DNA from 3 places in the Pandoraea sp. genome. Region 2 is predicted to be linked to each of the others. Evidence: predicted binding sites of a transcription regulator. Region 2 holds the regulator's gene; each other region holds the start of a gene.

Region 1 (8,109 bases), on a different contig from region 2:
AGACACCCTGCAAACGTTGCTTGGCCGGCAAGTTTCGGCAGGCGAGCGCAATCACCACGGCATTGTCGCCACCCAGCAGGATATCGATCATGATGATCTGCAGGACCGCGGTCCAGTTCAGCTCGGCAAAAAACGCAAGCATGGCGGAAATATCCTTGGGAACGAATGAAACGAATGAAACGAATGACGTTGCACAAGCCATAGCAAAAAAGGGAGCCCGATGCTCCGGGCTCCCTTTTCATGACCTCGCTCGCATCCGCCGTTACCGGCGGATGCAACACGGCCGTCCGGCGGGAATTACAGTACCGACTTGAGCAGGCGGCCCATTTCCGACGGGTTCTTGGTCACCTTGATACCGCAGGCGTCCATGATTTCGAGCTTGGCTTCCGCCGTATCGGCACCGCCCGAGATCAGCGCGCCGGCGTGGCCCATGCGCTTGCCCGGGGGCGCCGTCACGCCCGCGATGAAGCCGACGACCGGCTTCTTCATGTTGCCCTTGATCCATTCGGCAGCCGTCGCTTCGTCCGGACCGCCGATTTCACCGATCATGATCACGGCGTCCGTATCCGGATCGTCGTTGAACATCTGCATGACATCGATGTGCTTCAGACCGTTGATCGGGTCGCCGCCGATACCCACGGCGGTCGATTGGCCCAGACCCAGTGCGGTCAACTGGCCCACGGCTTCATACGTCAGGGTACCCGAGCGCGACACCACGCCGATGCGACCCTTCTTGTGGATGTGACCCGGCATGATGCCGATCTTCAGTTCGTCCGGCGTGATCACGCCCGGGCAGTTCGGGCCGAGCAGCAGGGTCTTGCGACCTTCGCGACGCATACGGTCCTTCACTTCGATCATGTCACGAACGGGAATGCCTTCCGTGATACAGATCGCCAGATCCAGGTCGGCTTCAACGGCTTCCCAGATCGCAGCAGCAGCGCCTGCGGGCGGCACGTAGATCACCGACACGGTGGCGCCGGTCTGCGCCTTGGCGTCCTTGACCGAACCGAAAATGGGGATGCCCTCGAAGTCTTCGCCAGCCTTCTTCGGGTTCACGCCCGCAACGAACGCGTTCTTGCCGTTCGCGTATTCGCGGCACATGCGGGTATGGAACTGGCCGGTCTTGCCAGTGATACCTTGGGTGATGACCTTGGTGTCTTTGTTGATCAGAATCGACATTGCTTGATTTCCTTCATCCGGTTGCCGGGCAGCGTTCGCACACCCTCGGGGCGGCGCGCCGCTGCGTTTTCGACTGTTCTGGTTACTTGCCTGCGGCAGCCGCGACAACCTTCTGGGCAGCCTCTTCCATGCTGTCTGCAGAGATGATCGGCAGGCCGGACTCGGCGAGCATCTTCTTGCCCAGGTCCTCGTTCGTGCCCTTCATGCGCACGACCAGCGGCACCTTCAGCGAGACGGCCTTCGAGGCTGCGATCACGCCTTCGGCGATCACGTCGCAACGCATGATGCCACCGAAGATGTTGACCAGAATGGCGGTCAGGTTCGGGTTCTTCAGCATGATCTTGAACGCTTCGGTGACCTTCTCGGTCGTGGCGCCACCGCCCACGTCCAGGAAGTTCGCCGGCTCGCCGCCGAACAGCTTGATGGTGTCCATCGTGGCCATGGCCAGACCGGCGCCGTTCACCAGACAGCCGATATTGCCGTCGAGCGAGATGTAGGCCAGATCGAACTTCGAGGCTTCGACTTCAGCCGGATCTTCTTCGTCCAGGTCGCGGTACGCGACGATTTCCGGGTGACGGAACAGGGCGTTCGAATCGAAGTTGAACTTGGCGTCCAGGGCGGTGACCGTGCCGTTGCTGCTCACGTTCAGCGGGTTGATTTCGGCCAGCGATGCGTCCGTTTCCCAGAAGGCCTTGTACAGACCTTGCAGGATCGTGCGGGCTTGCGAGATCGAAGCGTCGGGGATGCCGATCTTCTTGGCCAGATCGTCGGCTTGCGCGTCGGTCAGACCGACGGACGGCTCAACGATGACCTTGTGGATCAGTTCCGGGTGCTTTTCGGCGACTTCTTCGATGTCCATGCCGCCTTCGCTCGAACCCATCAGCACGATCTTCTGCGAGACGCGGTCGACCACGAGGCTGACGTACAGTTCGTTCTTGATGTCGGCGCCTTCTTCGATCAGCAGGCGATTGACCTTCTGACCTTCCGGACCGGTCTGGTGCGTGATCAGTTGCATGCCGAGGATCTGGCTGGCGTATTCGCGCACTTGCTCGATCGACTTGGCAACCTTCACGCCGCCGCCCTTACCGCGACCGCCTGCGTGAATCTGGGCCTTGACCACCCAAACCGGACCGCCGAGTTCTTCGGCTGCCTTCACGGCCTCGTCCACGGAAAACGCCGGAATGCCGCGGGGCACCGCGACTCCGAATTTCCGGAGGATTTCCTTGCCTTGATACTCATGAATCTTCATGCGTGATTCCCTTCTTGCTGAGTTGGAAGTTTGGGTTCGAGCTTGCGAGACGAGGCACCATCGCGCACCGCTTCTGTTGTGACGGGCGTCGTGGGCTCGCTCGCTCGATCGTTTGCGCGGCCGTTGAACCAGCGCGGGTAAAACCGGCGCACCGCCTCGCCATCAAACCTCAGGGCGTGACAATGTCCGAGTTGGAAAGGAGGTGCCGAAGGATCGGCATCGTTGGCGGCCTTGAGCGCCGTATCGGGGGTGTGGATGACCACACCGGCAAAGGCCTGAATCGCTGCCGTGGGCAGGACACTGCAGAGTTCTGTCAGATGCGTGCAACCCGCCGCGCCACCAAGGCGCTCGCGGACCGCGTGGCGGAAGCCGCGTCGCAGGTTAAGTCCGATCAATTGGCGATAGTCAGGACCGATCTGGTCGCAAATACCGGGATAAGGGACCCAGTCGGAGACAGCCTCGGCGTCATGCACCTCGAAGTTCTCATCGATCGTCACCCGCAGCCATAGCTCGTGAATCGGCGTGCCCTCCCTGCGAAGTCCCGTTGCCAATGGAAAATCCCGATCTTTATGATCGGTTAGACGGGCTTCGATGTCCCATAGGCCATCGTCGCGCGAAAACGCTTCGACAGCGATCGTGCGGCGGTGACGCAGGGTACGAGAGGCAGGCTCAGAGAGCGGCATGCGAGAGTGTGCAATGCATGAACGCAGAAAGGTCTTAATTCTAGCATAGGCGACGAGGGTCTCTGCCGCAGCGCAGCAGAAGCCCGTCGCATAAGGCCGAATTAACCGACTCATTGGTCGGGTTATCGCAATTCGTCAACCGAGGGCCGTATGGTGCAACGCCATATCGCGATAACCGTGGCACGACGCGTCACGCGAGATTCGGCGTTATGTCACGCCGGCATGCATGCGAGGTTGCACGCTCGCAGGGGTCAGGGCATCTCACCGGTGAATGACAACTTATTTATCAGGAAGGCGATGGAACGCACGTTATAGGTCGTCTGAAAATTCGTCGGCACCACGCACGATTTTGCTGATAACGGTACGCGAGAAACCGCGCGAGGCGAGAAAGCGCATCTGCTTGGCTCGCCCTTCGGGCGTCGAGGCGATCTCGCCAAACTTCTTCTGCCATACCGCACGGGCGCGGGTGAGTTCAGTCTCACGGAGTCGCTCCGCGAGCGCGGCAACGGTCTCGGCATCGACCTGATGCTGCCTGAGTTCTCCAACGATACGCGTCGTCCCCATGCGCGACGCGCGCCGGTTCACCACGCTTTCGGCAAACCGTTCGTTGGACAGCCAGCGCTCCTGCTCAAGGGTATCCAGTACGTGATCGAGCGCCTCAGGTTTCTCGGCGTCGGCGTACGGCACCAGCTTGCGGCGCAGTTCAGCCCGGCTGTACTCGCGGCGGGCAAGATACGAGAGTGCGCGCGCCTTGAGGCTCAGAGCGGGTTTGCGGGACGGCTTGACCGCAACCGCTTCGTCGCCGGGTTGCGGCGGCGGTGCATTCGGATCTCTGGGAAGGCGGCGAGTAATCATGACCTCATCGTGGCGAAATCAAAGCAGGGGGGCGCGGAAAGCAAAAACGGCAACGCGACGCCATCTGGCTTCACGTTGCCGCTCCGATGGCAGGGCCTCAGGCTTCGTCGCTTGCTTCGATCTCGCCGGTTTCGTTGATCGCCGTCACGCCGAGCGATGCACGCACCTTGTTCTCGATCTCGTGGGCGATGTCCGGATTTTCGCGCAGGAATTCCCGTGCGTTGTCCTTGCCCTGGCCGATCTTCTCGCCGTTATAGCTGTACCAGGCGCCCGCCTTCTCAACGACCTTGGCGTTCACGCCCAGATCGATGATTTCACCTTCGCGCGAAATCCCCTGACCGTAAAGAATGTCGAAAATCGCTTCACGGAACGGCGGCGACACCTTGTTCTTGACGACCTTGACGCGAGTCTCGTTGCCGACGACCTCGTCACCCTTCTTGATCGAGCCGATACGGCGAATGTCCAGACGCACCGACGAGTAGAACTTCAGCGCGTTACCGCCCGTTGTCGTTTCCGGGTTGCCGAACATCACACCGATCTTCATGCGAATCTGGTTGATGAAGATCACCGTGCAGTTCGTACGCTTGATGGTGCCGGTCAGCTTACGCAGCGCCTGCGACATCAGACGCGCCTGCAAGCCCGGCAGCGAATCGCCCATCTCGCCTTCGATTTCGGCCTTCGGCACAAGTGCTGCCACCGAGTCGATGACGATGAGATCGATCGACCCCGAGCGCACCAGCGCATCGGCAATTTCGAGTGCCTGTTCGCCCGTGTCCGGCTGCGAAATGAGCAGTTCCGGCACCGAGACGCCCAGCTTGTTTGCGTACCCGACATCGAGCGCATGTTCGGCATCGATGAACGCGCAGGTACCGCCGATTTTCTGCATTTCCGCCACGACTTGCAGCGTGAGGGTCGTCTTACCCGACGATTCCGGCCCGTAGATTTCGATCACGCGGCCGCGCGGCAGTCCTCCCACGCCAAGGGCGATGTCCAACCCAAGCGACCCCGTCGAGACGACCTGGATGTCCGCTTCGACCTCGCTGTCGCCCAGACGCATGATCGAGCCCTTGCCGAATTGCTTCTCGATCTGCGCGAGGGCAGCGGCGAGCGCCTTGCCTTTCTCGGCCGACAGATTGGCAGACCCTTTCTTGCTTTCTTCCATGAATCGTCCTTTGATATGATGAGCGAGACGGCTCGAGTGAGGCGTGATTGCCAGTACTGTATAAAAAACCAGTGCTCTTTGCAAGTGCCTGTTGTCAGAAAGCGCCGAAACGACAAAAAAAGCCGCGAACCACGCGCCGCAACATCACAGGAGACACACCGCTGCCGTCAGGCGACGGTGCCTACACAAGCCTATCACGCCCATGCGAATTCTCATCGCAGAGGATGACAGCATTCTGGCCGATGCCCTGATCCGCTCGCTGCGCCAGGGGGGCTACGCCGTGGATCACGTCAAGACCGGGCTCGAAGCCGATTCCGCGCTCTCCGCCCAGACGTTCGACCTGCTGATTCTCGACCTTGGTCTGCCCCGCTTGCCCGGTCACGAAGTCCTGCGTCGGTTGCGCGCGCGCAATTCCCATCTGCCGGTGCTTATCCTGACGGCGTCGGACAGCGTCGACGCCCGCGTAAAAGGTCTCGACCTCGGCGCAGACGACTACATGGCCAAGCCCTTCGCGCTGGCCGAACTCGAAGCCCGCGTGCGGGCGTTGACCCGGCGCGGTGCGGGCGGCGGCTCGACGGTCATCCGTCACGGCCCGCTCAGCTTCGATCAGGTTGGGCGCACCGCCTATATTCATGAGCAGATGCTCGACCTGTCCGCTCGCGAACTCGAGTTGCTCGAAGTGTTGCTGCTGCGCACCGGCCGGCTCGTCTCCAAGGAACAACTCGTCGACCACCTGTGCGGCTGGGGCGAAGAGGTCAGCAACAACGCCATCGAGGTCTACATGCACCGGCTGCGCAAGAAGATCGAGCCGAGCGGCGTGCGCATCGCCACGATCCGCGGGTTGGGGTATTGTCTGGAAAAGCCGGCCGCCGCTCCGGCCAACGCAGCCTGACAGCGTCGCAACCAGCGTAGTGCGTCGAGCGGCGCCCGCCGTCCCTGCCACTTTAGCCTTCCCGCCCGATGCGTCCGAGCTTTCGTCACCCTCATCGCGCCACCCCCGCAGACTCGGACGCTTCCGCTCAATCGTCCCGTTCGGCAGGCGGCGTGTCCGCAAAACGTGACGCCCCCCCACTCTCCGGCGCCGACGATCCGTTCGCCCCCTACGCCGAGCCTGACTCCGCCCCCTACGCCGATCCCTACGCCAATCCCTACGCGGATCCGTACACTGATCCGTTCGTGCGCCCCGGCTTTGGCGCGCCGCTCGAGCACGAGGCGGACCCGCCGCCTCGTTCGCTGTTCGGCGAGATCCTTGACTGGATGCTCGCGCCGCTGCTCCTGCTCTGGCCGATGAGTATTGCCGTGACGTATCTCGTCGCGAAATCGATTGCCAACGGGCCGTTCGACCGGGCGCTCGAGACCAACACTTACGTCCTTGCCCAGCAAGTTCATTCCGATCGCGGACAGGTCACACTGACGCTGCCCATGCCGGCTCGCGACCTGCTGCGCGCCGACGCGACCGATAACGTCTACTTTCAGGTACTCGGGGCGAAGGGGGAACTCGTCGGCGGTACTGCGGACCTGCCGCTGCCGCATGAAGACGACCGACCGCAGCCGGGCGTGGTCCAGTTTCGCGACGAGACCATCGGCGGCAACGACATTCGCGTAGCGTTCACCTATGTCGATTTGCCACACGTGGCGCCCCCCGGCAGCATGGCGCTCGTACAAGTTGCAGAGACGCTCGACAAGCGCAGCCAACTGGCGAACGAGATCATCAAGGGGGTGATCCTGCCGCAATTCGTGATCCTGCCGCTGGCCATCGTGCTGGTGTGGTTCGGTCTGTCGCGGGGCCTTGCTCCGCTGCATGCGCTGCAAGAACACATACGCGCCCGGCGTCCCGACGACCTGTCGCCACTCGAAGCGCGCCAGGCACCGCCGGAGATTGCGCCACTCGTGGCGTCGCTCAACGATCTGCTCGGGCGGCTTGAGCAGAACATGAAACTCCAGCAGCGGTTCATTGCGGACGCCGCTCATCAACTCAAGACACCGCTCGCAGGACTGCGCATGCAGGCCGAACTTGCCTTGCGTCAAACGTCCCCCGACGAATTGCGTCGCTCGCTCTCGCAGATTGCGGTGAGCTCGCAGCAAGCGGCACGCCTCGTCAACCAGTTGCTGGCACTGGCCCGCGCGGAGAACAGCGCCAACGATGCTTCGGCCTTCACGCCGGTCAATCTCAGCGTGCTTGCGCGTAACGCCATGCAGGACTGGTTCCAGGCGGCGTTCGCCAAACGGATCGATCTCGGCTTCGAGGAGCCGCCATTCCCGGTGCACCTGTCCGGTCAGCCGGTGATGCTGCGTGAGTTGCTCAACAACCTGATCGATAACGCGATCCGCTATACGCCATTGGGTGGCAAGGTAACGGTTCGTCTGCGGTACGAAGCGTCCGACGGCTTCGTGCATCTTGAAGTCGAAGACACGGGGCCGGGCATTCCGGCGTCGGAGCGCCCTCGGGTGTTCGAGCGCTTCTATCGCATTCTCGGCAGCGACAGCGACGGCAGCGGCCTCGGCCTCGCCATCGTGCGCGAGATCGTGCAGATCCATCGCGGCGATGTGAGCGTACTCGACCATGTCGACGCGCAGCACCCCGAAGCAACCGGCACGCTCATTCGGGTGACACTCCCCCTCGCAGACACCCCTATCGAAAACCCGCATGCATGACAAAAACACGCTAAATACGTGCCATTTCGGGTCAAAGTCGAGGGTAAGCCCCTAGCAGCGTAAGCTTCGAGTCAGTTTGGCGTCAGACGGCGGTAAGGTTGTCCTCCAATAATCAGTTGTAGCGGCCCGGGCACGTCCCAGGGGCGTGCTTACATTACAGGAGACAACCGCATGGCTACTACAACGACAGCCACCTCCCATGCGCCGATGACTGCCGAAGAAAGGAAGGTTATCTTCGCGTCGTCGCTGGGCACGGTGTTCGAGTGGTACGACTTCTACCTGGCCGGGTCGCTGGCCGTTTTCATCAGCAGGCACTTCTTCTCGGG
Region 2 (8,109 bases):
ACCCTTACGGGGTAGTTCGCGAGAAGACGAAGGAAGCGGCTGTCAACGCCGTGAGCAGGAAGATGGAAGGAACTGCAGCAGGTTCCGCAGAGAACGGGCGCAGACGTAAGCGACACCACTACGCCTCGCCGAGCGTCACGGCGCAAGTCGATCAAACGAGCGACTTGCGCCGTATTTTTTTGTCCCTTCCGAAAGGGGGGACGTCAATACTCGGCAAACAGACTCTGCATGCGCTCGCGCGGCACGCCTGCCTGCAAGGCCAGCATCAGCAACACGCGCGCCTTGAAAGGGTGCAGGTTGCCGGCACTCACGAAGCCGTACTGATCGTCGGGCGCCGCGCCGTTGTGCATCACGTGGCCACTGCCCACGCGCGATGCACGCACGACCGTCACGCCGCGCTGAACGGCGTCGGCCAACGCCTGTTGCAGCAGCGAATGCAGCGAGCCATTGCCCGTGCCCGCCACCACAATGCCCTGCACGCCCGCTTCAACCAGCGCATCGACCGCGATACGCGACACGCCCGCGTAGCTCGACACGACTTCCACGGCCGGCAACTCGCCCGAGAGTCCGACGAACTCGCTCTCGACGGTGTGGTACTGCAACGCCGCACGCTGATACGCAACGCGCTCATCCTGCACCCAGCCGAGTACACCGATCTCCGGGGAGTGAAACGCGTCGACCTTGTACGTGCTCGTCTTGACGACATCGCGCGCGCTGTGAATCTGGTTGTTGAGGGCAACCATCACGCCGCGTCCAGCCGAAATCGGGTCGGTCGCCACGCGCACAGCGTTAAGCAGATTGAGCGGTCCGTCCGCAGAGAGCGCCGTCGCCGGTCGCATCGCCGCCGTCAGCACGACCGGCTTGCGACTGTTGACTGTGAGATGCAGGTAATACGCCGTTTCTTCCAGCGTATCTGTACCGTGCGTAATGACCGCACCGGCCACATCGGGCTGCGAGAGCAAGGCATTGACGCGTGCGGCCAGCTTCTGCCAGAGCGCCACGTTGATGTCCTTACTATCGATCTGCGCGACCTGTTCCGCGTGGATGTGCGCAACGCTACCCAGCGCCGGAACGGCCGCAAGCAGATCCTGAACGCCAAGCGCCCCGGCCTGGTAAGCGGAGGTGCGCGTCGCGTCGGCCGCGCTGCCCGCGATCGTGCCGCCCGTGGCGAGCAGCGCGATGCGCGGCAACTCGCCCGAGGACACGGTGTAATGAGGAATCGGGTTGAATGAAGGCAAAGTCATGCCACCGATTGTATCTAATACTGCTCGGCTTCCCAATTGCTGAAAGTATCGATCCCGGCGCAGCCGGCGAGATCGTGGACATGCCACGCCCAAATGACGCAAGCGCGCAAGCGTGCCGAACAAGGCGCTCAGTTCAAACACGCTCTCGAGCCGAAGCACGGTGGGCTCCCGCCATCGGATATCTCCAGACATCGATCGGAACGCCCGCTCAAACGAGCACTGGCCGAACACCGGCGCGGCGAAATGGGTCACAAGCAATCCCCGGCACAGCGAGAACTTCGCGCTTGACATGAAGTTTTCCCTTGCCTTTTTTTAAACACTGTACAAAAATACAGCCACCTGTGCTTCCATACAGTGATCCCATGATCAAACTTACCGCACGTCAACAGCAGGTCTACGAACTGATCCGACAAGCGATCGAGCGCTCCGGCTTTCCGCCCACACGCGCAGAGATCGCGGCCGAACTCGGCTTCTCCTCCGCCAATGCTGCGGAGGAGCACCTGCGGGCGCTGGCGCGCAAAGGGGTGATCGAACTGGCCGCCGGTCAATCGCGCGGCATCCGTCTCAAGCGTCTGGACGAAGCTGGCGGAGCGCATCAGTTCACGTTGCCCCATATGGGGCTGATGCAACTGTCGCTGCCGCTCGTCGGGCGCGTGGCTGCCGGTAGCCCGATCCTTGCGCAGGAACATATTGAACGCAACTTCCAATGCGATCCGAACATGTTCGCGCGCCAACCCGACTACCTGCTGAAGGTGCGCGGAATGTCGATGCGCGACGCAGGCATTCTCGATGGCGATCTGCTGGCCGTACAGAAGGCCGCCGATGCGCGCGAGGGCCAGATCGTCGTGGCGCGAATCGGCGACGATGTGACCGTCAAACGTTTTCACCGTGTGCCGGGGGGCGTCGAACTGATTGCGGAGAACCCGGACTTCGAGAACATCGATGTCAACGAAGGTAGCGGTGACTTTGCGCTGGAGGGGATTGCGGTCGGCTTGATCCGCAATAACGATCTCTAGGCGCGCCCTCGGGGATTGCGACTCGCGAGTGCATTCATCGCGCAGTCCCTGACGTTCTGAACATTTGCATTTCCGACTGCGCCGGGCTCGGTCCGGCGCCTGTGCCCTGCTTCGCCCGCGATTTGAGAAATACGTGGCAGGACGCGTCCCTCTGACCGGCATTGGAGAAAGGATCGCATCATGGCTCGACTCTTTGGTTTGCTGCGTACGTCATTTGGTCAAACGCGTGTCCGGGTGTCGTCGCAGGCACGGCTCTCGGCCGTGTACGGGCTGTCGGCCTTGTCCGGGCCGTTTGCCGCTGCACCGGCGATTGCGCGCTCCTACACCGTGCCTGCGCGAGCGCGCAGCACCGCCCTGCCCCGGACGCTCGCGGCCGCCGTGGCGTTGGCATCGCGTCGCGCGTGCCCCACCGGGAACGCCGTCAAAACATCGCGCAATGTGCGGGCCCTTCAACGGTGCGAAACGCTCGGCAGGCCGGGCAGGCACGCGGGCTACGAGGGCTTCAAGGACCACAAGGACCACGATGTGCGCGATGTGCGCGTGTATCGCGACGTGTCGCACATCGTGATGGTAGGCAGCATGGCCGATATCTGCCGCAAACTCGATCAGGCCGTCGGCGAGCAGTTCTGCCTGGCGGCGGTGTAGGCACTCAGGCAAGCCTGCCGCCGCGTTTCGCGACGACTTACTTACCGTCCGAGTTCGCGCAACGGATTGTCCGCACCAAGACGCTCGCCGTCGAAGAATCGCGCAACGTCAGCAGGCTTTACCGCTTCGATGCTGGCGTGCTGCCATTGCGGCGCGTGATCTTTGTCGACAACCATCGCGCGTATGCCTTCGACACCTTCCGCGCCTGTACGGCCGTCGAGATTAAAGACGCTGCGCATCATCAGCCACTCTTCACGCAACTCGTCTGCCAACGACAGCTTGCGCGCCCGTCGTACCTGCTCCAGCGTGACGCAAACCATCAGCGGCGAACGCTTGGTGCGCAACAGGTCTTCAGTCTCCTGCGCCCAACCGGAATACTCGCAGCGGGCTTCGCGCTTGAGCGACGCCAGGACAGTCGGCATATCCGGCAAGCCGAAATGCCGATCGATCACGTCGCGCAGCGGTGCGAGCTTGCCCGCGGTCAACCCGGCAGGCGGCAAGCAATCGCGGACAAAGGCCCGCGCAGCATCGAGTACCGCTTCGCTGTTCGACCAAACGCCGTTCGCCAGCAACTCACAAAGCGCAGGCAACGAGCCGCGCGGGACGACCCCGTCGGCCAGACCGATTTCGCACGCATCGACGGCACCAAACACGATGCCAGTCGTGCCAAGGTACTCACCCAGATGGCCCGCAAGATTTGCAAGGAATATTCCGCCACCAACGTCTGGAAACAGGCCGATAGCCGTCTCCGGCATGGCCATTCGCGTGGCCTCGGTGACGATGCGCAGTGCCGCCCCCTGAGAGATTCCCATGCCCCCCCCCATCACCACGCCGTCCATCAACGCAATGTAAGGCTTCGGGTACGTGGCGATCGTGTAGTTGAGCGTGTACTCGTCCGTGAAGAAATCCATGATGTCGGTACGCCCGGCGCTAATGGCCTCATGGAAATGGCGAATATCGCCACCCGCGCACAAACCCTTTTCGCCCTCGCCTTGCAAGACGACACCGAGCACGCTCGGGTCGTCACGCCAAGCATCGAGCGCCGACGCCATCGCACGAATCATGTCGTGCGAGAGGGCATTGAGTGCCTTCGGGCGAGTCAGGGTAATAAAGCCAATGCGGCCACGGATTTCGGTTCGAACAAATTCGGTCATGTCTGGCGTGTGCTTCAGAAACGTCAACGGAACGGACGCGCTAACAGCGCAATCCTCGGGGGCTATCGACAGCATGCGAACGCCGATGCACCGCATTTCAGCGACCGCAACAAAAACAAAAAAGCCGGCGCGAAGCACCGGCTCTTTCTCCAACAGACTGGCGCCGGCGGGCAGCGGAGGGTCATCCGCTACGCCGCTTTGCCATTGCCGGCTTTACTTCTCTTCACGCGAAGCGCGTTTGCGCTCGTGTTCCTTGAGGTAACGCTTGCGCAAACGAATCGTCTGCGGCGTGACTTCGACCAACTCGTCGTCGTCGATGAATTCGACGGCGTATTCGAGGCTCATCGCGATCGGCGGCACCAGACGCACGGCTTCGTCGGTACCCGACGCACGCACGTTCGTGAGTTGCTTGCCCTTGATCGGGTTGACCACGAGGTCGTTATCACGGCTGTGGATACCGATGATCATGCCTTCGTACAGGGCGTCGCCCGGCGACACGAACATGCGGCCGCGATCCTGCAGCTTCCACAGTGCGTAGGCCACCGCAGCACCGTCGTCCTGCGAGATCAGCACGCCATTGCGACGCTCACCCAGCGTACCGTCCTTGAGCGGCGCGTAGGCATCGAAAATGTGGCTCATCAAGCCCGTGCCACGGGTCATCGACAGGAAGTCGCCCTGGAAGCCGATCAGGCCGCGCGCCGGAATGCGGTACTCGAGACGCGTGCGACCACGACCGTCCGACACCATGTCCAGCATTTCGCCCTTGCGACGGCCGATTTCCTCCATGACCGCGCCCTGGTGATCGTCTTCCACGTCGATGGTCAACATTTCGTACGGCTCGTGCTTGACGCCGTCGATTTCCTTGAGCACCACGCGCGGACGCGACACGGCCAGTTCATAGCCTTCGCGACGCATGTTCTCGATGAGAATCGTCAGGTGCAGTTCGCCACGGCCCGACACTTCGAAGATGGAATCTTCATCCGTGTCCTTCACGCGCAGCGCCACGTTGTGATTCAGTTCCTTGTTCAGACGGTCGCGGATCTGACGGCTCGTCACGAACTTGCCTTCACGGCCGGCCAGCGGCGACGTGTTCACGCAGAAGTTCATGGTCAGCGTCGGCTCGTCCACGGTCAGCAGCGGCAAGGCCTCCGGCGTGTCCACGTCGCAAATCGTCGCGCCGATGCCCACGTCTTCGATCCCGTTGATCAGCACGATGTCGCCCGCTTCGGCGCCGTCAGACATCACGCGCTCCAGACCCTGGAACGTCAACACCTGATTGATCTTGCGCTTGAGCACTTCGCCTTCCGGACCGAAACGCATCACCACTTGCTGGCCCGGCTTGATGCGGCCACGCGTGATACGGCCAATACCGATGCGACCGACGAACGTCGAGTAGTCGAGCGAGCTGATTTGCAGTTGCAGCGGCGCGTCGACATCGGCCTCGCGCACCGGAACGTGCTCGAGAATCGCGTCGAACAGCGGGCGCATGGTGCCTTCGCGCGCCTCCGGATCGAGGCTGGCGAAGCCATTCAAGGCCGAGGCATAGACGACCGGGAAGTCGAGTTGCTCGTCGGTGGCGCCCAGCTTGTCCATCAGGTCGAACGTCTGGTTGATCACCCACTCCGGACGTGCGCCCGGACGATCGATCTTGTTGACCACCACGATCGGCTTCAGACCGAGGCCAAGCGCCTTGCGCGTCACGAAGCGGGTTTGCGGCATCGGGCCTTCGACGGCGTCGACGAGCAGCAGCACGCTGTCGACCATCGAAAGCACGCGTTCCACTTCACCGCCGAAGTCCGCGTGTCCGGGTGTGTCGACGATATTGATGTGCGTGCCCTCGTATTCGACGGCGCAATTCTTGGCGAGGATCGTGATGCCGCGCTCTTTTTCGATGTCGTTCGAGTCCATCACGCGTTCAGCGATCTGCTGATTTTCGCGGAAAGTGCCCGACTGGCGCAGCAGTTTGTCGACGAGCGTGGTTTTGCCGTGGTCGACGTGCGCGATGATGGCGATATTACGGAGAGCGCGGGTCATTGAAGAGATGCTCGAAAAAGCCTTTGGAGAATCCGCGATTCTACCACTTGCACGCTACTCACGTCATGGTCTTTCTGCAATGCAGCAACGGCATGCCCTCCTGGATCGACAACCACGCGACATCCGTCGCCGCCTCGCCCCACCCGCTGGGGCATGCACGCCCTTACGCACCGCCTCCAGCGCCTGCCTCCTCAATCCCAGTGAAATAATTGCCTAGTCCACTATTGCATGGCCTTGCATTTAATTAAATAGTCCCTATAATCGTGACTAGTCAACTATTGCAGCAGCACGAAAATGAACGAACCTCCTACCTCCCTTTCCGACACGGTGCCGGCGCCTGCGCCAGACGCGCCGCACAGCGATCCGCCGCGCAATGACTACGACATCGACAATTCCCTCGGGTATCTCGTTGCCCGCGTGCGGCAGTTGATTCTGGCCGAACTGACAAAGGAAACGTCGCAGTACGGCCTGACGAGCACGCAGGCAACCATGCTTTACAAGGTCGCCACGGGCAAGAGCAAGACGGCGGCCGATCTGGCGCGCGATTACTGCATCGACGCGAGCGCTGTCACCCGTCTGCTCGACCGGCTCGAAGCGCAGGGCTTGCTGGTGCGCGAGCGCAGCAAGATGGATCGGCGCACCGTCAATTTGCGCGCAACCGAAGCCGGCAATGCGATGGCGGATCGGATGCCGGATATTTTCGTGCGTGCCGCCGACCATTTGATGGGCGGCTTCACCGTTGAGGAAGTCGGGTTTTTGAAAAGCCTGCTGCGGCGCGTGATTGCCAACGGCGAGGCAGGATGACGGCCAATCGGCGCTCACCCGCGTTAGAAAAGCATGTCGAGTCCACTATTACATGGCCTCGACATTGTGTGATTCCCAATAATAGTCAGTACAAAACATCACTCGTAAAGGTTTTGCGATGAAAGCGGTCTCACCGTTCCTCCCGCGCCTGCGGGCCCGCTCAGCGATTTCCGCCGTATGTTTGGCCGCGCTGACGCTGGGCTTTGCCGGTTGCGCCAACTTCGCCGGCATCCACAGCGACAAGCAGATCAGCACCCCCGACCAGTACGCGACCCAGCGCAGCCTGCCCGCCGAGGGCGGCCAGTGGCCGGGCACCGATTGGGCGCAGCGGTTCGGCGACCCGCAACTCGTCTCGTTGATCGACGAAGCCCTGGCCGGCAACCCCGACCTGGCCATGGCCGCCGCGCGCCTCAAGGCAGCGCAGGCACAGACCGAAGGGGCCGCTGCGGCGCTGCTGCCGTCGGCCGGATTCTCCGGCGATATCTATCGCGAAAAGTTCACCGAAAACACCATCTACCCTCCGGGCTATGGTGGGACATGGTTCACGCAGGGCGACCTCACGGCCTCGTTGGCATGGGAACTCGATCTGTGGGGCAAGAACCGCGCGGCACGGGCACAGGCCACCTCGGCCGAGCGTGCCGAAGCTGCGGACGATCAGGAAGTGCGCCTCGCGCTGGCGACCGCCGTGGCGCGTTCATATAACCAGCTCGCGCAGCAATACGCGCTGCGCGACGTGTTCGAACGCGTCAGCAAACAGCGTCGGACCCTCGGCAATTTGACGGCAGACCGCGTGAGGGCGGGTCTCGACACCCAAGTCGAGCAGAAGCAGGCCGAGAGCAATAGCGCCGATATTCAGACGCAGATCGAACAACTCGATGGTCAGATCCTGCTCACGCGCCATCAACTCGGTGTGTTGCTTGGCAAGGGGCCGGATCGCGGTCTTGAGATTACGCGTCCGAAGCTCGCACAATTGGCAACCCCCGCCCTGCCTGACAATCTGCCGCTCGCCTTGCTCGGACGTCGCCCGGACATCGTCTCGGCACGCTGGGGTGTGGAATCACAGCTCAAAGGCGTGGATGTCGCGAAAGCACGCTTCTATCCGGACGTGAACCTGAACGCTGCGTTCGGTTTCTCCACTTTCGGCCTGGGCAAGCTGATCGATCCGAGCAGTCAGAACATTCAGTACGGTCCGGTGATATCGCTGCCGATCTT
Region 3 (8,109 bases), on a different contig from region 2:
GAAGGTGCCCGAGCGTCAGCCGCACGCCAAGGGGGCCGGTGCCTTCGGCGTGTTCGAGACGACCGAGGACGTGAGCCGTTACACCAAGGCCGCGCTGTTCAAGAAAGGGGCCACGGTCGACATGCTCGCGCGTTTCTCCACCGTCGCTGGCGAATCTGGCAGCCCTGACACCTGGCGCGACGTACGTGGCTTCTCCCTGAAGTTCTATACCGACGAAGGCAATTACGACCTCGTCGGCAACAATACCCCCGTCTTCTTCGTGCGCGACCCGATGAAGTTCCCGCACTTCATCCGAAGTCAGAAGCGTCTGCCGGACTCGGGGCTGCGTGACAACCACATGCAATGGGACTTCTGGACGAACAACCCGGAGTCGGCGCACCAGGTGACCTATCTGATGGGCGAGCGCGGCCTGCCGCGCACCTGGCGCCATATGAACGGCTATGGTTCGCATACGTACATGTGGATCAACGCGAGCGGCGAGAAATTCTGGGTCAAGTACCACTTCCATTCCGAACAAGGCATGGCGTTCTTCTCCAACGCGGAAGCGGCGATCATGTCCGGTCAGGACGCCGACTTCCACCGCCGCGACCTGTTCGATGCCATCGCCCGGGGTGAGCACCCGAGCTGGGTCATGTCGGTGCAGGTCATGCCATATGCCGATGCCAAGAAGTACCGCTTCAATCCGTTCGATCTGACGAAGACGTGGTCTCACAAGGACTACCCGCTGATCAAGGTGGGCAAGATGACGCTCAACCGCAATCCGGAAAACTTCTTCGCGCAGATCGAGCAAGCGGCGTTCTCGCCAGGCAATACGGTGCCGGGCATTGGCCTGTCGCCCGACAAGATGCTGCTGGGACGCGCCTTCGCTTACAACGATGCGCAACGCAATCGCATCGGTACGAACTTCCACCAACTGCCGGTCAATCGTCCAAAGGTGCCGGTGCAGTCGTACATGTTCGACGGCCACATGGCATTCGAGCACAGCGGCAATGCGCCGACCTATGTGCCCAACAGCGGCGCTCGCCCGTATGCCGACCAGACCGGTCCTGCCGAGGACGGCTGGGCGTCCGACGGGGACATGGTGCGCAGCGCCTACACGTTGCATCCGGAGGACGACGATTTTTCACAACCGGGCGATCTCGTGCGCAAGGTATTCGACGACGAAGGGCGTGCACGTCTTGTCGAGACCGTGTCGGGAGCATTGCTCGCCGGGGTGCGAAGTCCCGTGCTTGAGCGCGCGTTCGACTACTGGAAGAAAATCGATCCGGAGGTCGGCGCGCGTATCGAACAAGCGGTGAAGGCCGCGAAGCGGTAAGCGGTAAGCGTTTCAATACCGACGTGCCGGTGCCGGCCGGTGACGATGCCACCCATCGTCACCGTCGTTCCGGTACGGGCGGGGCTTGGCGCCGAGTGGGCCATGCGTGTCGGAAGCTGCTGCGCATTGTGAGCGCGCGCGCTTCCTGATAGCATGGCGGCTGCTTCGCGGAGATGGCATACCTCCGGCGTTCGTTGCGCAAACCGCCCTTCCCAGGGGCTGATGATGCCTGCAAGATCCTGGCGTGCCGGGAGGTTGCGGGCTATGCGTACGAGGGCTTCTCTCGTTTTTTCCTCGTTTTCCCTCGCATCCTGATTCCCTTCCGGCAGTGTTCAGGCAATGTGTCGACGACGTCGCTCGTCTCAACGTTCTGCACCATGAAGATGTTCCACGATTCCCCATTGCGCGATCTGGTCGATGTCTTGCCGCGCGCGGCGCATGCCAGCGCGCTTGCGGCGCTCGTCGGCGTGATGGCCGGCACGGCTTCGGCCCTGTTTCTCATAGCGCTCGATTTCGCGACCGATACCCGCCTGCTGCACCCCTGGCTGCTCGGTTTGCTGCCCCTCGCCGGCTTCGCCGTGGGCTGGCTGTATCTGCGTTTCGGTGCCCGTGTCGAGGCAGGTAACAATCTGTTGATCGACGAGATTCACGATCCGCAACGCGTCGTGCCGTTGCGCATGGCGCCGCTCGTGCTCTTCGGCACGGTCGTCACGCATCTGTTCGGCGGATCCGCCGGGCGCGAAGGGACTGCCGTGCAGATGGGCGGTGCATTGGCCGATCAACTGACCCACGTCTTCCGGCTGTCCGGCGAACAACGCCGTGTGCTGCTGATGGCAGGCATTGCGGCCGGCTTCGCATCGGTTTTCGGCACGCCGCTCGCGGGCGCCGTGTTCGGCCTGGAGGTGCTTGCCATCGGACGGTTGCGTTACGACGCCTTGCTGCCGTGCGTCGTCGCGGCGCTGGTCGGCGACGCCGTCACGCGCGCCCTGGGTGTGCATCACACCGCATACACGATCGCGCCCGGCTTGTTCGCCGCGTCGATGTCGCTCACGGGCGCACTCAGTGCCGCCGCCGCCGGCGTGCTTTGCGGACTGGCCGGGATGGCCTTCGCACAGGCCACGCACGCCACCTCCGCCTTCATGAAGCGACGCATCGCCTACGCCCCGCTGCGGCCGTTCGCCGGGGGCGCGCTCGTCGCGGTGGCAGCCACGGTGCTCGGCACGCCGCAATACCTCGGCCTGGGCATCCCGACCATCGTCGACGCATTCCATACCTCGCTTCCTTGGTACGACTTTCTCGGCAAGGCGCTCTTCACTGTCATCACGCTCGGCTCGGGCTTCAAGGGCGGGGAAGTGACGCCGCTGTTCTATATCGGCGCGACGCTGGGCAACGCGCTATCGCATGTCTTGACGTTGCCAGCGGCCGTGCTCGCCGGCATTGGCTTTGTGGCAGTGTTCGCCGGAGCGGCCAACACGCCCATTGCCTCGACGCTGATGGCCATCGAGATCTTCGGCCCACAGATCGGCGGCTATGCGGCGATCGCTTGTGTGCTGGCCTACCTCTGCTCGGGACACACAGGCATCTATCGCGCGCAACGCGTCGGACTGGGCAAGCATGGCGGCGTGCCTGAAGGCGCGCGTCTCGCCGACCTGCCTGCGTGGCGCAAGGCGCGCAGGGCCGGCGCCGCAGCGACGGACGATACGCGAAGCCCCTAAGACACGCCGTGGGCGAGACCGGTGAGGGCGCGCGCAAACGCCGACGCGTTCTTCATGCCCTGATCTTCGTGATTGGTGTTGAAGAGAACGTGGGTATCGTCGGCCTGCGCGGCGATCCGTTGGACGCGCGCCGAAATGTCGATCAGTTCGCTCGCGCTGTATTCATACACGAAGCGTCCTGACGAGGCGCCGACACCTTGCCGGTTCCACGCGGCGGCATTCCGGCCATGCAGACGTAAGACGCACAGGTCGTCGCGCGTTGTCGCCCACACGGCTGGCACGGTGTTGTCGAGTCCGCCAGGACTGTCGACGATGGTATGTGCCGCCCCGGTCTCGCGCAACATCGCCAGCGTGGCGGCTTCGCGCGAGGGCGTGTCGAACCAGCTCCGGTGACGAAACTCGATCGCGTGCGGCTCGCCATCGAGCCGCCGCGCGGTCTCGAAGACGAGCGCTCGCCCGGCCCGGTCGTTTTGCACGCGCGGCGAGAACTGGAAGTGGATCGCCGCCAGTTGCCCGCTCTGACGCAACGGCTCAATCGCTTCGAGATAGCGGCGCCACAATTCGGTGCTGAGCTCGGTCGGGATGTCGTGCGGCGCAAGCCGGCGCTCCGGCCCTGGCGGCGCTTCGGCGGGAGCGCCAAGCGCCCGCGCGATATCGGCCGGGAGCGCCGAGCGCGGCGTCGCATGGCCAGTGAACGCGCGAAACGCCTTGATGTGAAAGCGAAACGACGGGGGCGTGCGCTGTGTCCAGCGCCATGCCACGGCAGGGTCGGGCAAGCGGTAGTAGCTGCTGTCGACCTCCACCAGATCGAACTGCGACGCGTAGTGGCGCAGCCGCGCCTCGGGCGTGGCGACGCCCGGCGGATAGAACCGTTGGCATGCAATGAGCGTCGGGTCGGTCCACGACGACGTGCCGATGCGAATCGTCATGCGGCCAACCAGTGAACGGTCAGCGGGGTGGAAACCAGGATTCGTCTCAATTTCCGAAGAGGCTCGATGGGCGTCGATGCCGTCGTTATAATGTATGAATATACAGTACTCGATGAGCGTACTTTCGGGCAACCGCCTGAATTGTCGTGACGCTCCAAGATCTCGCATGTCCGAACAGCCGACTGCTCCCGCCCGCGACCCGTGGGCCGAACTCAACGACCGCCAGCGCGAGGCCGTCGACTACGGCGTGGGTGACGACGGCGCGCCCGGTGGGCCACTGCTCGTTATCGCTGGGGCTGGCTCGGGCAAGACCAGCACGCTCGCGCATCGCGTGGCGCATCTGATCGTGCGCGGGGCCGACCCCAATCGCATCCTGCTGCTCACGTTCTCGCGCCGTGCCGCCGGTGAAATGGAGCGGCGCGTGGGCGCCGTGCTGCAGAAGGTGCTGGGGCTCGCGTCGTCGCAGCCGCCATCGCTGCCGTGGGCTGGAACGTTTCATGCGATCGGCGCGCGTCTGTTGCGCGACTTCGCAACGCGCATCGGTTTGTCGGAAGCTTTCACCATTCACGACCGCAGCGACGCCGAGGATCTGCTGGGACTCGCGCGGCATGAACTCGGTTTTTCCGCGACGCAATCGCGCTTTCCGCTCAAGGGAACGTGTCTTTCGATTTATTCGCGCGTGGTGAACAGTCAGGCGCCGCTCGCGGAAGTGCTCGCGAAGCACTTTCCATGGTGTGCGCAATGGGAGGCGCAACTCAAGACGCTTTTCGGCGCCTATGTCGACGCGAAGCAGGCGCAGCACGTGCTCGATTACGACGACCTGCTGCTGTATTGGGCCGAGACGATGAGCGCGCCGGAACTCGCGCGCGAACTGGGCGCACGCTTCGATCATGTTCTTGTCGATGAGTATCAGGACACCAACCGGCTGCAGGCGCAGATTCTGCTTGCCATGAAACCGGACGGACGCGGCCTGAGCGTCGTCGGCGACGACGCTCAGTCGATCTATGCGTTCCGGGCGGCGACGATCCGCAACATTCTCGATTTCCCGGGCCAGTTTGCCGAGCCTGCGCATGTGGTTACGCTCGAGCGCAACTACCGGTCCACACAACCGATTCTCGATGCGTCCAATGCCGTCATCGCCGAGTCGAGCGAGCGCTACGCGAAGGCGCTGTGGACCGATCGGCACTCGGCACGCAAGCCGCAACTCGTGAACGTGAGCGATGAAACGGGACAAGCGCGATGGGTCGCCGATCAGGTACTGGCGCAACGGGAGACTGGCACGCGCTTGATGCAGCAGGCCGTGTTGTTTCGTACCGGCAGCCATAGCGCGGCGCTCGAACTGGAGCTGACGCGACGCAACATTCCGTTCGTGAAATTCGGTGGCTTGAAGTTTCTCGAGGCGGCGCACGTCAAGGACATGCTGTCGATCCTGCGATGGGCGCACAACCCGGCTAGCCGATTGTCGGGGTTTCGCGTGGCGCAACTCATCCCCGGTATCGGACCGGTGAGCGCAACGCGCCTGCTCGACGCCATGTCGGCATCGGCCACGCCCGCGCATGTACTTGCAGACTTCAAGCCGCCGTCGGCTGCCGCGACCGATTGGCGAGCGTTCGTCGACGTTTTCACGACATTGCACGACTCGCGCCTCGCGTGGCCCGCCGATGTCGACCTGGCACTGCGCTGGTATGCACCGCTGCTCACGCAACGCTTCGATGACGCGGCCGTGCGTCAGGCCGACCTTGAACAGCTCGCGCGCATTGCGGGCACGTATGGCTCGCGTGAACAGTTCCTGACCGAACTCACGCTCGATCCCCCTGACGCCACGAGTGCACAATCCGGCCCCCCGTTGCTCGACGAAGATTATCTGATTCTGTCGACGATCCACAGCGCGAAAGGGCAGGAGTGGCACTCGGTCTATGTGCTCAACGTGGTGGACGGCTGCATGCCGTCGGACATGAGTACGGGCGACGACGAGGACATCGAGGAAGAGCGGCGGCTGTTGTACGTGGCGATGACGCGGGCAAAGGAATCGCTGCAACTGGTCGTGCCGCAGCGATTCTACGTACATCAACAAACGGGCATGGGCGATCGCCATGTGTATGGCACACGCAGCCGTTTCGTCACCGACGCGATGTTGCCGTTGTACGAAATTTTCCCAAAACCGCGCGAGGGCGATGTCCCGAAGGGACCGGTGGGCGACGTGACGGTGCATATCGATGTTGCCCGTAAACTGCGTAGCGCATGGTCGTGAAATCGCGCTGTGCCACGCGCGCACGTTGCAGGGTGGACGCGCTGGCGACCCCCGCTGACCGCGCCCCTTCGCCGGGGCGCTCGCGTTCGCCGCGTCTGCGGTGACAGGGATGGAAATTTTCCAAAGTTGCCGTCGTCCGCGCATCAGGTATAGTCGCCGCATCGGCGGCGGCGCGAGGCACACCGCCATCATGAACGTTTTGAACGTTTTGGACGTTTCGCCAGGGCTTGCCGGAACGGATGCGAGGGTGCGCGAATGCAATGGTTGGTTGACCGAATGACGTTGATGCCCACGGCGCTGTTGCTCGTGTGCATGGCGCTCGGCACGGCGCTTATCGCCGTTGTCGTCGCCTGGCTTGCACGCGTCTGGCTGTTCGATCGGCTGGCCGATCCGTCCGAGGTTCGCGGCACGGTCGCCGATGTCGTTCATGGCAGCCTGCTTGCGTTTATCGTCTTCGTGCTCGCCCACGTGTTGACCGACGTGCGGGCCAACCTTGGCCACGCAGACGATCAGGCGCTGCACGAGGCGTCGGTTGTGCGGCGTCTCGATCGCGAACTCAAGGCGGTGGGCGACGCCGATGCGCAAGCCGCGCGCGTGCTGCTGCGCGGCTACGTGACGTCTGCCGTCACCGACGAGTGGAAGACGTTGAGCACCGCCGATCCCGATCTGTCGCCAGCGACGGAAGCGGCATTGACGGCGTTTGTCGGCGCCACACGACGTGTCGTCGCGAGCCATGAGGACAGCGCCAGCTCGATTCGGACCTTGCTCGACCGTCTGGAAGAGTCGCGGCAGGGACGCTTCGAGAACTCGACGAAGACCGTGCCCGGCGTGTTCTGGTGGGTCATCTCGCTCTTCATGCTGGCGGCGATGGCGATGAATGGCCGGTATCCGGGCTCTTGGAAGGGCAATTTCATCATTGCGATCCATATGGGCGCGATCGGAATGGTGATCGCGTTGATTGTGAATCTGGACGAGCCGTTCCGCGGTGCTTCCGGCATCTCGCCCGCGCCATTGGCGAAATCGGTAGGCATCGCCGTTCCGCACTGACGCGGGACGGCGGTGTGTGTTCTTTAGGGCCGGATCGTATCCGGCTGTCGTATGCAGGAGAAGAGGACGATGTTCACGAATGTGCCCGCGCCGTCGGCGGAATCCACGCCGGAAATCGAGGCGTTCCGCGCCGGCGTCTACCGTCACTACAAAGGCAATTGTTATCTCGCGCTGGGCATCGCCCGTGCCGATGAGACCGATGAACCGGTGGTTGTCTACACGCGGCTCTATCCGCGTGACGGATTACCCATGAGTACCCGGCTGTTGCGTATCTGGAATGCGCCGGTCATGACGGACGCCGGACTCGTGCCGCGCTTCACGTTCATCGGCCACACAACGCCTGCGGCCTGAGCCGCGTGTCATTCGCCGCGTTGCGACACCTGCCAACGCCACGCCTATCAACGCCTGTCTCGGATCGCGTGCGCGATCGGCAATCCGCCTTTTTCAGGACACCCCCCAATGACTATGCTGTCCCCGATGCGTCCTCCGGCCATGACCGTTTCACAACCCTGCGCTGAGGCATTCGACGAACGCAGTCCCGGCGCCTCGGGAGCCGGCGACGCGGAATCGATCTCGAAGCCCGCGCCGCGCACGCTGCGCCGATGGTGGGCCTTGTTCGCGATTCTCCCGTTCGTGACGTCGGTGTCCGGATGCGGGTTGCTGGCCGCACCGTGCCGGGTGGCATCGGCGGGGCTGAAGATTGTACCGGGGGTGGGGGGCGTGCTGGCAGCCCCGACAGACGCGTGCGCCGCAGCCATCGACTGATCGCCTCGGCCGCGTTGTCTATGCGCCGGACGGCGGTGCGTGATTCGCGGGCAGGAATCGGCCGCAGAAAAAAAGAAAGCCCGCGCG

Evidence for each region. The regulator LexA, encoded in region 2, represses DNA repair genes until DNA is damaged. The targets are predictions, from matches to a motif close to ACTGTATNNNNATACAGT.
Region 1: the regulator LexA is predicted to act here: its motif matches at 5,184-5,201, upstream of recA (recombinase RecA).
Region 3: the regulator LexA is predicted to act here: its motif matches at 4,049-4,066, upstream of ACE3UG_RS02685 (ATP-dependent helicase).

What each region holds. Positions count from the first base shown of each region.
Region 1 covers NZ_JAYRUC010000007.1:174,592-182,700, reverse strand. The annotation lists gene ACE3UG_RS07890 (TerC family protein) at 1-142, opposite strand, end outside; gene sucD (succinate--CoA ligase subunit alpha) at 298-1,179, opposite strand; gene sucC (ADP-forming succinate--CoA ligase subunit beta) at 1,262-2,428, opposite strand; gene ACE3UG_RS07875 (DUF2889 domain-containing protein) at 2,425-3,111, opposite strand; gene recX (recombination regulator RecX) at 3,421-3,966, opposite strand; gene recA (recombinase RecA) at 4,064-5,128, opposite strand; gene ACE3UG_RS07860 (response regulator) at 5,331-6,020, shown strand; gene ACE3UG_RS07855 (sensor histidine kinase) at 6,089-7,783, shown strand; gene ACE3UG_RS07850 (MFS transporter) at 7,955-8,109, shown strand, end outside.
Region 2 covers NZ_JAYRUC010000015.1:107,769-115,877, reverse strand. The annotation lists gene ACE3UG_RS13870 (asparaginase) at 204-1,244, opposite strand; gene lexA (transcriptional repressor LexA) at 1,607-2,260, shown strand; gene ACE3UG_RS13860 (hypothetical protein) at 2,441-2,905, shown strand; gene ACE3UG_RS13855 (enoyl-CoA hydratase/isomerase family protein) at 2,947-4,059, opposite strand; gene typA (translational GTPase TypA) at 4,273-6,093, opposite strand; gene ACE3UG_RS13845 (MarR family winged helix-turn-helix transcriptional regulator) at 6,388-6,897, shown strand; gene ACE3UG_RS13840 (efflux transporter outer membrane subunit) at 7,016-8,109, shown strand, end outside.
Region 3 covers NZ_JAYRUC010000002.1:237,202-245,310, reverse strand. The annotation lists gene ACE3UG_RS02700 (catalase) at 1-1,315, shown strand, start outside; fluoride riboswitch at 1,476-1,554, shown strand; gene ACE3UG_RS02695 (voltage-gated chloride channel family protein) at 1,693-3,030, shown strand; gene ACE3UG_RS02690 (DUF72 domain-containing protein) at 3,027-3,959, opposite strand; gene ACE3UG_RS02685 (ATP-dependent helicase) at 4,126-6,210, shown strand; gene ACE3UG_RS02680 (hypothetical protein) at 6,466-7,257, shown strand; gene ACE3UG_RS02675 (DUF1653 domain-containing protein) at 7,327-7,608, shown strand; gene ACE3UG_RS02670 (DUF6726 family protein) at 7,852-8,022, shown strand.